2 linked regions of the Bacillus pumilus genome follow. Each later gene encodes a partner of the first gene's protein in a complex. Links are inferred from orthologs where the notes say so. Each region holds a gene or a part of one and is shown in the gene's direction. Other genes may lie near its edges.

What was found. Proteins that work in one complex are often made in the same cells at the same time.
Region 2: the proteins of CKW02_RS05195 (region 1) and gcvH are in contact, whole or in part, in a crystal structure (PDB 3A7A), measured with the Escherichia coli proteins. The link is inferred for Bacillus pumilus from one-to-one orthologs.

What each region holds. Positions count from the first base shown.
Region 1 is NZ_LT906438.1:1,044,057-1,050,113, forward strand. The notes cover bases 467-3,321. They hold CKW02_RS05195 (lipoate--protein ligase), read left to right. Parts: upstream 467-1,326; coding sequence 1,327-2,316; downstream 2,317-3,321. Other genes in these bases: CKW02_RS05190 (MBL fold metallo-hydrolase), read left to right, coding at 581-1,324; CKW02_RS05200 (fatty acid--CoA ligase family protein), read left to right, coding at 2,488-3,321. In the rest of the region: protein YhfH, read right to left, coding at 287-424; more of CKW02_RS05200, read left to right, coding at 3,322-4,041; CKW02_RS05205 (YhfM domain-containing protein), read right to left, coding at 4,128-4,535; CKW02_RS05210 (M48 family metallopeptidase), read left to right, coding at 4,713-5,996; CKW02_RS05215 (serine alkaline protease SapB), read right to left, coding at 6,038-6,057. UniProt on the Escherichia coli protein: Catalyzes both the ATP-dependent activation of exogenously supplied lipoate to lipoyl-AMP and the transfer of the activated lipoyl onto the lipoyl domains of lipoate-dependent enzymes.
Region 2 is NZ_LT906438.1:3,074,990-3,078,486, reverse strand. What follows is about bases 1-2,809. They hold gcvH (glycine cleavage system protein GcvH), read left to right. Parts: upstream 1-1,117; coding sequence 1,118-1,501; downstream 1,502-2,809. Other genes in these bases: CKW02_RS16190 (SCP2 sterol-binding domain-containing protein), read left to right, coding at 2,692-2,809; CKW02_RS16195 (thioredoxin family protein), read left to right, coding at 2,269-2,571; CKW02_RS16200 (toprim domain-containing protein), read left to right, coding at 1,912-2,256; CKW02_RS16205 (YusG family protein), read left to right, coding at 1,547-1,783; CKW02_RS16215 (arsenate reductase family protein), read left to right, coding at 695-1,051. In the rest of the region: more of CKW02_RS16190, read left to right, coding at 2,810-3,033; CKW02_RS16185 (methionine ABC transporter ATP-binding protein), read left to right, coding at 3,400-3,497. UniProt on the Escherichia coli protein: The glycine cleavage system catalyzes the degradation of glycine. The H protein shuttles the methylamine group of glycine from the P protein to the T protein.

The sequences.
Region 1 (6,057 bases):
TAATATATGAAATAAAGTATAACTAAAATTAAAGAGGTTCGTCCACGATTAGATTATATTAAGAAAATACAAAATTGTTTGAAAAAATGAACATTTAGAACCTCCTTTATTGATTCAAGTCAATAAAAAGTGCCTTCGGAACTAAAACTCATCAGATGAAAATACTAAAAAACCCTTTTAGGACAAGGGTTTTACCTTTTTACCTATTTTTCAGAAAAAATAAAAAGCACTTTTGACTCCAACTGACGACGGAGGAAAAAAGTGCTTTTTAATTCAATTTATTACCTTATTTAAGATAACTTACTTGTGAGCATTCCTCACATTCATTACCGTAACACTCGTGTTGTTCCATTAAATCATTTCCACATTTTGTGCATTTTTTTGAAGGCAAATTTCTAAAAAATTCTGTGATTTTTCCTAGCATTTGTCATCCTCCAATACGTTTTGTTGCTATTATTGTATTATAACAGATTAATAATTGTCAATCTGTTTTGTAACAATAGGCAAGAAGAATGCTTTTTTTATGAAAAATGGGTATATTGTAAGAAGGGGATTTTTAGAAAAGGAGGGAAAAATGACGATGAAATTAACTGTCATTGGATGCTACGGAGGATTCCCGGCCGCTGGTGAAGCGACGTCAGGGTATCTTTTTGAATCAGATGGCTTTCGTCTACTTGTAGACTGCGGAAGCGGTGTTCTTTCCAAACTGCAGCAATACATAGATATAGAAGAACTAGATGCTGTTCTCCTTTCTCATTATCACCACGATCATATTGCAGATATCGGACCACTCCAATATGCGAAGCTAGTGGGATATCATTTAGGAAAAAGCAGCGGTCCGCTTCCGATCTATGGACATACAGGTAATCAAGAAGCATTTGGGCGGCTTGCGGATGATGTACATACTAAGGCAAAGGCTTATCAGCCAGAAGAGGGTATTCAAATTGGTCCATTTCAAATTGATTTTTTGAAAACGGTTCATCCGGCAGAATGCTATGCGATGAGAATTCAGGCGGGGGATGCTGTGGTGGTGTATACAGCAGACTCAAGTTATCAGGAGGCATTTATCCCATTTAGCAAGGATGCAGATCTACTGATTGCTGAAAGCAATTTTTACGCTGGACAGGATGGATCGAGTGCAGGACATATGAATAGTACAGAGGTGGGCAAGCTTGCAAAGGAAGCAAATGTTGGAGAATTGATCATCACCCACCTGCCCCATTTTGGTCGTCATAAAGACCTAGTCAATGAAGCACAGGCGTTATATACTGGCAATATACAGCTTGCCCATTCAGGGCTTAGATGGAACAAGGAAGGAAGATAGAGATGCTGTTTATCGATAACGAACAACATTATGATCCAATGATTAATTTGGCAATTGAAGAATATTGCTTAAAATATTTAGACCCAGAAGAAACGTACTTGCTGTTCTATATTAACCAGCCGTCGATTATTATAGGAAAGAACCAAAATACAATAGAAGAAATCAACACGAAGTATGTGGAAGACAACGGCATCAAAGTTGTCCGCCGCCTGTCCGGTGGTGGCGCAGTTTACCATGACAAAGGAAACTTAAACTTCAGCTTTATCACAAAAGACGATGGGGACAGCTTCCATAATTTTAAAAAGTTTACGGAGCCAGTCATCCAAGCGCTTGAAAAGCTAGGCGTCAAAGCTGAATTAAGTGGCAGAAATGACATCATGGCAGAAGGTCGAAAAATTTCTGGAAATGCCCAGTTCGCAACACGAGGACGTATTTTCAGCCATGGCACGCTGCTATTTGATTCAGAAATTGAACATGTTGTTTCGGCTTTAAATGTGAAAAAAGAAAAGATTGAATCAAAAGGCATTAAATCCATTAGGAGCAGGGTTGCCAATATTAGTGAATTAATGGATCAAAAGATGACAACAGAAGAATTTAGAAAAATTCTGTTAAGCTACATTTTCGATACGAATGGGGATGTTCCTCAATATCAGTTGACTGAGCAGGATTGGGAAAAGATTCACGAGATTTCCCGGGATCGATATCAAAAATGGGAATGGAACTACGGCCGTTCACCGAAATTTAATTTACAGCATTCTAAAAGATTCTCAGCAGGCTCCATTGATCTTCGATTAGAAGTGAAAAAAGGGATGATCCAGGACTGCAAGATCTTTGGTGATTTCTTCGGTGTAGGGGATATTGCTGATATTGAAAAAAGACTCATTGGGCAACAATATGATCGCAAAACGATCAGCGACGTATTAGAAGATATGGACATGCGCCACTACTTCGGCAATGTATCAAAAGAGGATTTTCTTGATTTGATTTATTAAGAGGGACAAGCACGGCTAGAGATAGCGGTGCTTTTTTGATTGAAAGAATTGAAAGCGATTTACATTTGATCTTGTGGATTTTTTCGATTGTCTATTATAATAGAAAGGAGGAATGTTTGGCCATAAAATGAATGGTTATTCATTCATTGATGACATGTAAGGGGTGGGAGAATGGATTTGATCAAAAATCTAGAGCAGACGGCGATGACGAAAGGAGAAGATATCGCACTGATCTTTGAAGGAAATCAGTGGACCTATCGAGAGCTCATGACAAGTATCGAGCGCTTTGCAGATGGATTAGTGGGCGAAGGATTTCAAGCCGGGGATCATATCGCGCTTATTTTAGGAAATTCACCGCATTTTGTCATTTCTTTTTTTGGTGCTTTAAAAGCCGGGCTTGTCGTAGTACCAATCAATCCAACATACACGCCTAGTGAAATTGGCTATATGCTGATTACAGGTGATGTAAAAGGCATTGTTGCCCCTGAACAACTGCTACCAGTGTACGAGCAAGTGTATGAACAGCTTCCGTCTATTGAACGGGTGATTATTTGTGCAGAAAATGAATCTGCGTGCAGATCAAGTTTTAAGGAAGTATCAGATCAACTTGTCTTCTTTGGAAAGCTTGTGTCTGGTCATTCGAAAGAGAACGTGCATCCATCTATTCATCAGGACGATACGGCAGTTATTTTATTTACATCTGGCACGACAGGAAAACCAAAGGGTGCGATGCTGACTCATTTCAACCTGTATTCAAATGCCAGAGACGTTGCTGAGTACCTATCCATTGATGAAAAGGACAAGGTGATCGCCGCATTGCCGATGTTCCACGTATTTTGTTTAACGGTTTGTATGAATGCACCATTGATTCATGGCGCGACCATCTATGTCCTGCCGCATTTCAGCCCATCAGAGCTTTTGCGTATGATGGAAAAAGAGAAGCCAACGTTATTTGTTGGTGTTCCAACTATGTATAACTATTTGTACCGCCAGGAAGGGCATGAGAAAGCAATGTCCTCTGTGAGGATTTGTATATCAGGCGGTGCCTCAATGCCTGTTGCTTTACTTCACGGTTTTGAGAAAAAATTTGGTGTCACGGTGCTGGAGGGTTACGGATTATCAGAGGCTTCCCCAGTAACTGCATTCAATCCTCTTGATGGAAAAAGAAAACCCGGTTCAGTCGGGACCGACATTATGAATGTGAAGAATAAGATTGTGAATGAACTGGGAGAAGAAGTCGGTCCAAATGAAGTCGGAGAGCTCATAGCAAAAGGACCCAACATTATGAAAGGCTATTATCAAATGCCAGAAGATACTGAAGCTGCACTAAGAGACGGATGGCTGTACACCGGTGATTTAGCAAGAAGAGATGAAGAAGGATACATTTATATTGTCGATCGGAAAAAGGATATGATTCTTGTTGGCGGTTATAATGTGTATCCAAGAGAAGTAGAAGAAGTGCTTTATCAACATGAAGCTGTAGCAGAAGCCGTTGTCATCGGTGTGCCAGATCCGAACACCGGAGAGGCTGTCGTCTGTTACATTTCCCCCAAGAAACATGCTCACATCGATCAAGAAGACATCATCACACATTGTTCACGCTTTTTAGCGAAATATAAGCAGCCCCAAACGATCCATTTCATAGATGATATTCCAAAGAACACAACAGGTAAAATTTTAAGAAGAGCACTAAAGGAAAAGTATCAAGCAGAGGAAAGTAAATAAGAAAAGGGGGTCTCTTATGAAGAGACTCCCTTAGTGTGCTAAGGTTCTATCACGCTGATAAGAAGACAAAGGGATAAAATAAAATTTCAGCCCTTTAGAATGGCTTCTTTTAACTGTTTCTGAAAAGAATTAGACTGTTTTTGATTCAGCTCATAATAAGTCCCATCTACTAAAAAAACGACCTGTGAACGGTTTGTCCAAAGCTGAAAGGTGGTGCCGTTTGTTCGGCCGTACATCACCTTGGCGATATAATCTGGTTTCTTTAAATTTTTCTTGAGATGATTGCTTGTTTGTTTGCCTTTGTTTAATTCTTCTATTAAGTCTTCTGCTGTGTCCTTATCATCTATTTCATAAGAAGTGGACTCGTTTTCAGATGAAAGGAGCAATTTTTCAGCTCGATTCTCATCAAAGATTTCGCTCGTCCGGCTGAATACATAAAAGAAGGTAATAAGTAAAAGTCCAAAGATCACAACTCCTGCAAGGATTTTCTTCATTTCGATCCTCCAACTCTCTATTTTATATGTAGCATCTCCGATTTTCGAGTAGCATAATCATTTTTTTCGTGAAAGCTTTTTCAGATAGGGCATGCTATGATGGAGCCACATGAGACAGGTTCTAAACAAAATAATGGATGATTAGAATAGAGAGAGGGATGGAAAGGAGGCTGACATGTGCGAGTACGTAAATGGGTAGCTCTTGCAACGGTAGCATACATATTGTACGGTCTTTTTATTTATTCTTATTTGTTTCTATTTGGGGATGCAGCGGTTCCTGATAGTGTAAAAGGAACAAGTGCAGATCCGCATACCTTTATGACAAGCCATGAGCTTGTCATCAGCGAGAATTTCTCGAGATTACGTAACTTACTATTTTTCATGACAATTCCATTAGATTGGTATGTCTTTTTTCTTCTGCTCATTTCAGGGTTTTCACGAAAATTAGAAGAATGGAGCCTGGCAGCAGCTCGTTTCACATTTTTAAGTAAACTTGTATATGTGTTTGTGCTATCGCTTTTGACAATGCTGATCTCATTTCCCATTAAGTGGATTGGTTATCAGCTGTCTTTGCACTACGGAGTATCTGCTCAAAGTACGGCAAGCTGGTTGAAAGATCAAATTCTAGATTTCTGGATTCAATATCCGCTTCTTGCTCTATGTGCAATTGTATTCTTTTGGCTTATTCAAAAAAGAAGAAAGCGCTGGTGGCTGTATGCCTGGTGTTTGACAGTTCCATTCACGCTATTTCTCTTCTTTATACAGCCGGTCGTCATTGATCCGTTATATAACAATTTTTATCCACTAAAGGATCAAGCTCTTGAGAACAAGATCTTAACACTTGCAGACAAAGCTCATATCCCGGCAGGTCATGTATATGAGGTCAATATGTCTGAGAAAACGAACACGATGAATGCTTATGTCACAGGAATTGGTGAAAATAAGCGTATTGTGTTATGGGATACGACACTGCAAAAGCTGAAAGATCGCGAAATTTTATTTATCATGGCACATGAAATGGGACATTACGTCATGAAGCATGTCTATATAGGATTAGCAGGATATCTAGTACTGTCACTTGCGGGATTTTTTGCGATCGACCGTCTCTATTTTTATTTCTATCGTAAAGGAGCAGTTCTATTTCGGCTGAGGGAGCCGCGCGACATCGCTGCTCTTCCGATTCTTCTCATGATTGTATCGATGCTGTCATTTGCAGCATCACCTTTTACAAATGCAGTTTCAAGACATCAAGAACGTGCAGCTGATGAGTATGCGCTAAACCTGACAAAAGACGGAGAGGCAGGGGTGACGTCTTTTCAAAAGCTTGCAAAATCAGGGCTGTCTCAGGTGAATCCGCCACTTTTAGTGAAGGTCTTCCGCTACGGGCACCCAACTATGATGGAGAGAATCATGGAAATGGAAAAAGCAGCGGAAAAAGAGGAAACGTCGAGGAAGCAATAAATAAAAAAATCCGGCTGTATTAGCCGGATTTTATTTATTGTTTAGTTAGAAGCCGCTTGAA
Region 2 (3,497 bases), 2.0 Mb from region 1 along the record:
ACCGTATTTTTGAAGGGACTAACGAAATCAACCGTCTGCTTGTACCAGGCACATTCTTGAAGAAAGCGATGAAGGGAGAGCTTCCGCTGCTTCAAAAGGCGCAAACCTTACAGGAAGAGCTCATGATGATGATGCCGGAAGAGCCAGGTGATCAGCCGCTCGATCAAGAAAAATACTTGCTCGCCCATGCGAAAAAGATCGCCTTAATGGTATCTGGAATGGCGGCGATGAAGTATGGAAAAGCATTAGACAAAGAGCAAGAGATTCTTGTGAACATAGCGGATATCGTCAATGAAATTTTTGCTGCTGAATCGGCGATTCTGCGTACTGAAAAGGCAATCGCTGCATCAGGGCTAGATAAGAATACTCAAAAGCTTGCTTACACACAAATTTTCACGCAGGAAGCCTTCTTAAAAATTGAAGCTCATGCAAAAGAATCCTTGATCGCGATGGAAGAAGGAGATGCACTCCGCATGAGTCTGTCAGCTCTTCGCAAACTGACAAGATTCACCCCGATCAATGTCATCGCCAAAAAGCGCGAAGTGGCGAAACGAATCTTTGAAGCAGAGAAATATATCGTATAAGACGGCTGAAAAGGTGCGGGTATCACTCCGCACCTTTTTGTAAGCATACATTTAGGTTTTTAAAATATTTTGTGATAAAATGTTCTCACTACTTGCAGGAGGTGAAAATAGTGGCTTTAGATTTTTATGAATACCCATCTTGCGGTACATGCCGAAAAGCAAAAAAATGGCTGGAAGAACACAATAAAGATATCAACAGCATACATATCGTCGAAGAGACGCCTGATAAAGAAACATTAAAAGCGCTTTACGAAAAAAGTGGCTTAGAGCTGAAGAAGTTCTTTAATACAAGCGGACAGAAATACCGAGAGCTACAGCTGAAAGATCAACTTCCTGCAATGTCAGAAGGCGAGCAGCTAGAATTACTCGCATCTAACGGAATGCTGATCAAGCGCCCGATTACAACAGACGGTAAACGAGTCACAGTTGGATTTAATGAAGATACATTTAAAAGCGTCTGGAAATGATGTAACTTTCATTCAGATTGTGGTATCTTCAATATAGATTGAAAGAAAAGACTGGAGGGGTATTGAATGAGCACACCAAAAGATTTACGTTATTCAGAAGAACATGAATGGGTCAAAGTAGAAGGAGATAAGGTGCGTATCGGTATTACGCATTTTGCTCAATCTGAGCTAGGCGATATCGTGTTCGTTGAGCTTCCTGAAGTAGGAGACAAAATTACAGCGGACGAGCCTTTCGGAAGTGTAGAATCAGTGAAAACAGTTTCTGAGCTTTACGCACCGATCAACGGTACAATCGTCGAAGTGAACGATGAGCTGGATGACAGCCCTGAATTCGTCAACGACTCTCCATACGAAAAAGCATGGATGATCGTGGTAGAGCCAGCTGATACATCTGAAATTGAGAACTTGATGACTGCTGAGCAATATGAAGAAATGACAAAAGAAGACTAATTCACGTGAAATTGGACACTCTACCTTTATGGGGGGGTGTCCAATTTGTCTTTTCAAAAAGAACATGTGGATATAACAGATCATGTCACTGGACGATTCAAAGAAAGCGGCATGGTGCTGTATCATCAAAATGAAGAGATTGGCACGATGATTAGTGAAAACCAATATGAGTTAAAATCAGGTTATTCCTATGAGCAAAATCGTTTTTATCGTCTGACGGATACATTGACCCACGGAACAGAAAAATATGTAGACTGTGATGATGAAAATGGCTGGTGCTAATCACAGATGAGGCTGCAGTGAGCATAAGCTGCAGTCTTTTTAGTGCAAGCGCCCAATCTTTACAACCTGAATGAAAAATTGTAATCTAAGGGAGAAGTGAACAACGTCAAAAGGGCCGGGTGATCGTGATGAATGTAGAGGTAGAAAAGGTCATCATTGTAGAAGGTAAAACAGACAAACAAAAGCTAAAAGAAGTCATAAGTGAACCTGTTACCATCATTTGCACCAATGGCACGATCAGTACATCGAAGCTGGATCAGCTCGTAGACGAATTATTGGGGAAAGACGTTTACATATTAGCAGACAGTGACGATGCAGGCGACAAACTGCGGAAGCAATTTCGAAAAGAATTCCCTGAAGCATTTCATCTTTTTGTCGACAGAACGTACCGCGAAGTGGCCGCTTCACCGTCAGCCCACATTGCATCTATCCTATTAGCTGCAAACATTGATGTTCATTCGAAATATTTATGAGGGTGGACGTATATGAAAGAGATTGAAGAACACGAATTCAAGGAGATAAAGGACGATTTATTTCTTTTATACTTATATACACCGTTTTGCGGAACATGTCAGCTGGCAAAGAAAATGCTGGCTGTCGTAGACACCATGCAGCCGGATGTACCTTTTTATGAAAATAACTTAAACTACTCACCAGGCTTTGCGAAGGCTTTTGAGATCGAAAGCGTTCCTTGCTTTCTACTGTTTAAAAAAGGTGAGCTGGTGCAAAAAGGCTATGCCTTTCACTCCGTACCATATCTTCATGAAATGATTGAAACCGCTAAATAAAGCGGTTTTTTGTCATATTTCAAGCAATTCATCTGAAAATTTGTCGAGTTATTTATAAAGGACAAGCGAATGTTTGTAGAGAAATGTTATGTATAACCAAATGACAGGGAGGTTATACATGTGGAAAAAGTGAAAACCCATGGAAACACAGGGCAGCGATTATTGCTAAAACCGCTGCTCTCATCATCATCCTTGAAGATTACATTTGAGGCGGAAACTGACTCTTGTACATTGATTGTGGATGAGCGTGGTGAAGTGAAGAAACTACCTGCAATTGAGTTATCGGATCTCATCTTTTATGGTGAGAGAAAAGAAATACTTCAATTATTAGATGGAGATATGTCCTTACAGCAGTTAATTAGCAGGGGACAAGTGAAAGTAAAAGGGTCATTCCGTGCGCTCCTAAGACTAGAGGCGGTACTTTGGCTGACGAACGGTTTTTTTCGAAAAATGATAACTTAGTCGTTTACTTGGAAATTAGCGATTTACAGCGTTGACATATCTCGGGTGGCATGATATTCTACGTTAGTAAAAACATGAACATCACATAAAACAACATATTTTCTCTTATTAAGAGAGGTGGAGGGACGTGCCCTATGAAACCCGGCAACCGTCAGCATAGCTGAAATTGGTGCCAATTCACTCAAAGTCGCAACGCTTTGAAAGATGAGAGAAAGGCGTATTTGAAATAAAAGGCCTTTCTGCTTGCGTTGCAGTTAGGTCTTTTTTACTGATCTGGCAACAGGCTAGAGTCATGACAGCACGAAGAATAAATGAACGTATGTGATGGCAACCTATAGATTCAGCAAGAAAGCAGGTGAGCAGACTGTGATCCATTTACAGAATGTATCAAAAACGTACTACTCAAAAAGTGGAAATGTTGACGCAGTAAAAGACGTCAACTTAGATATTGATAAAGGTGAAAT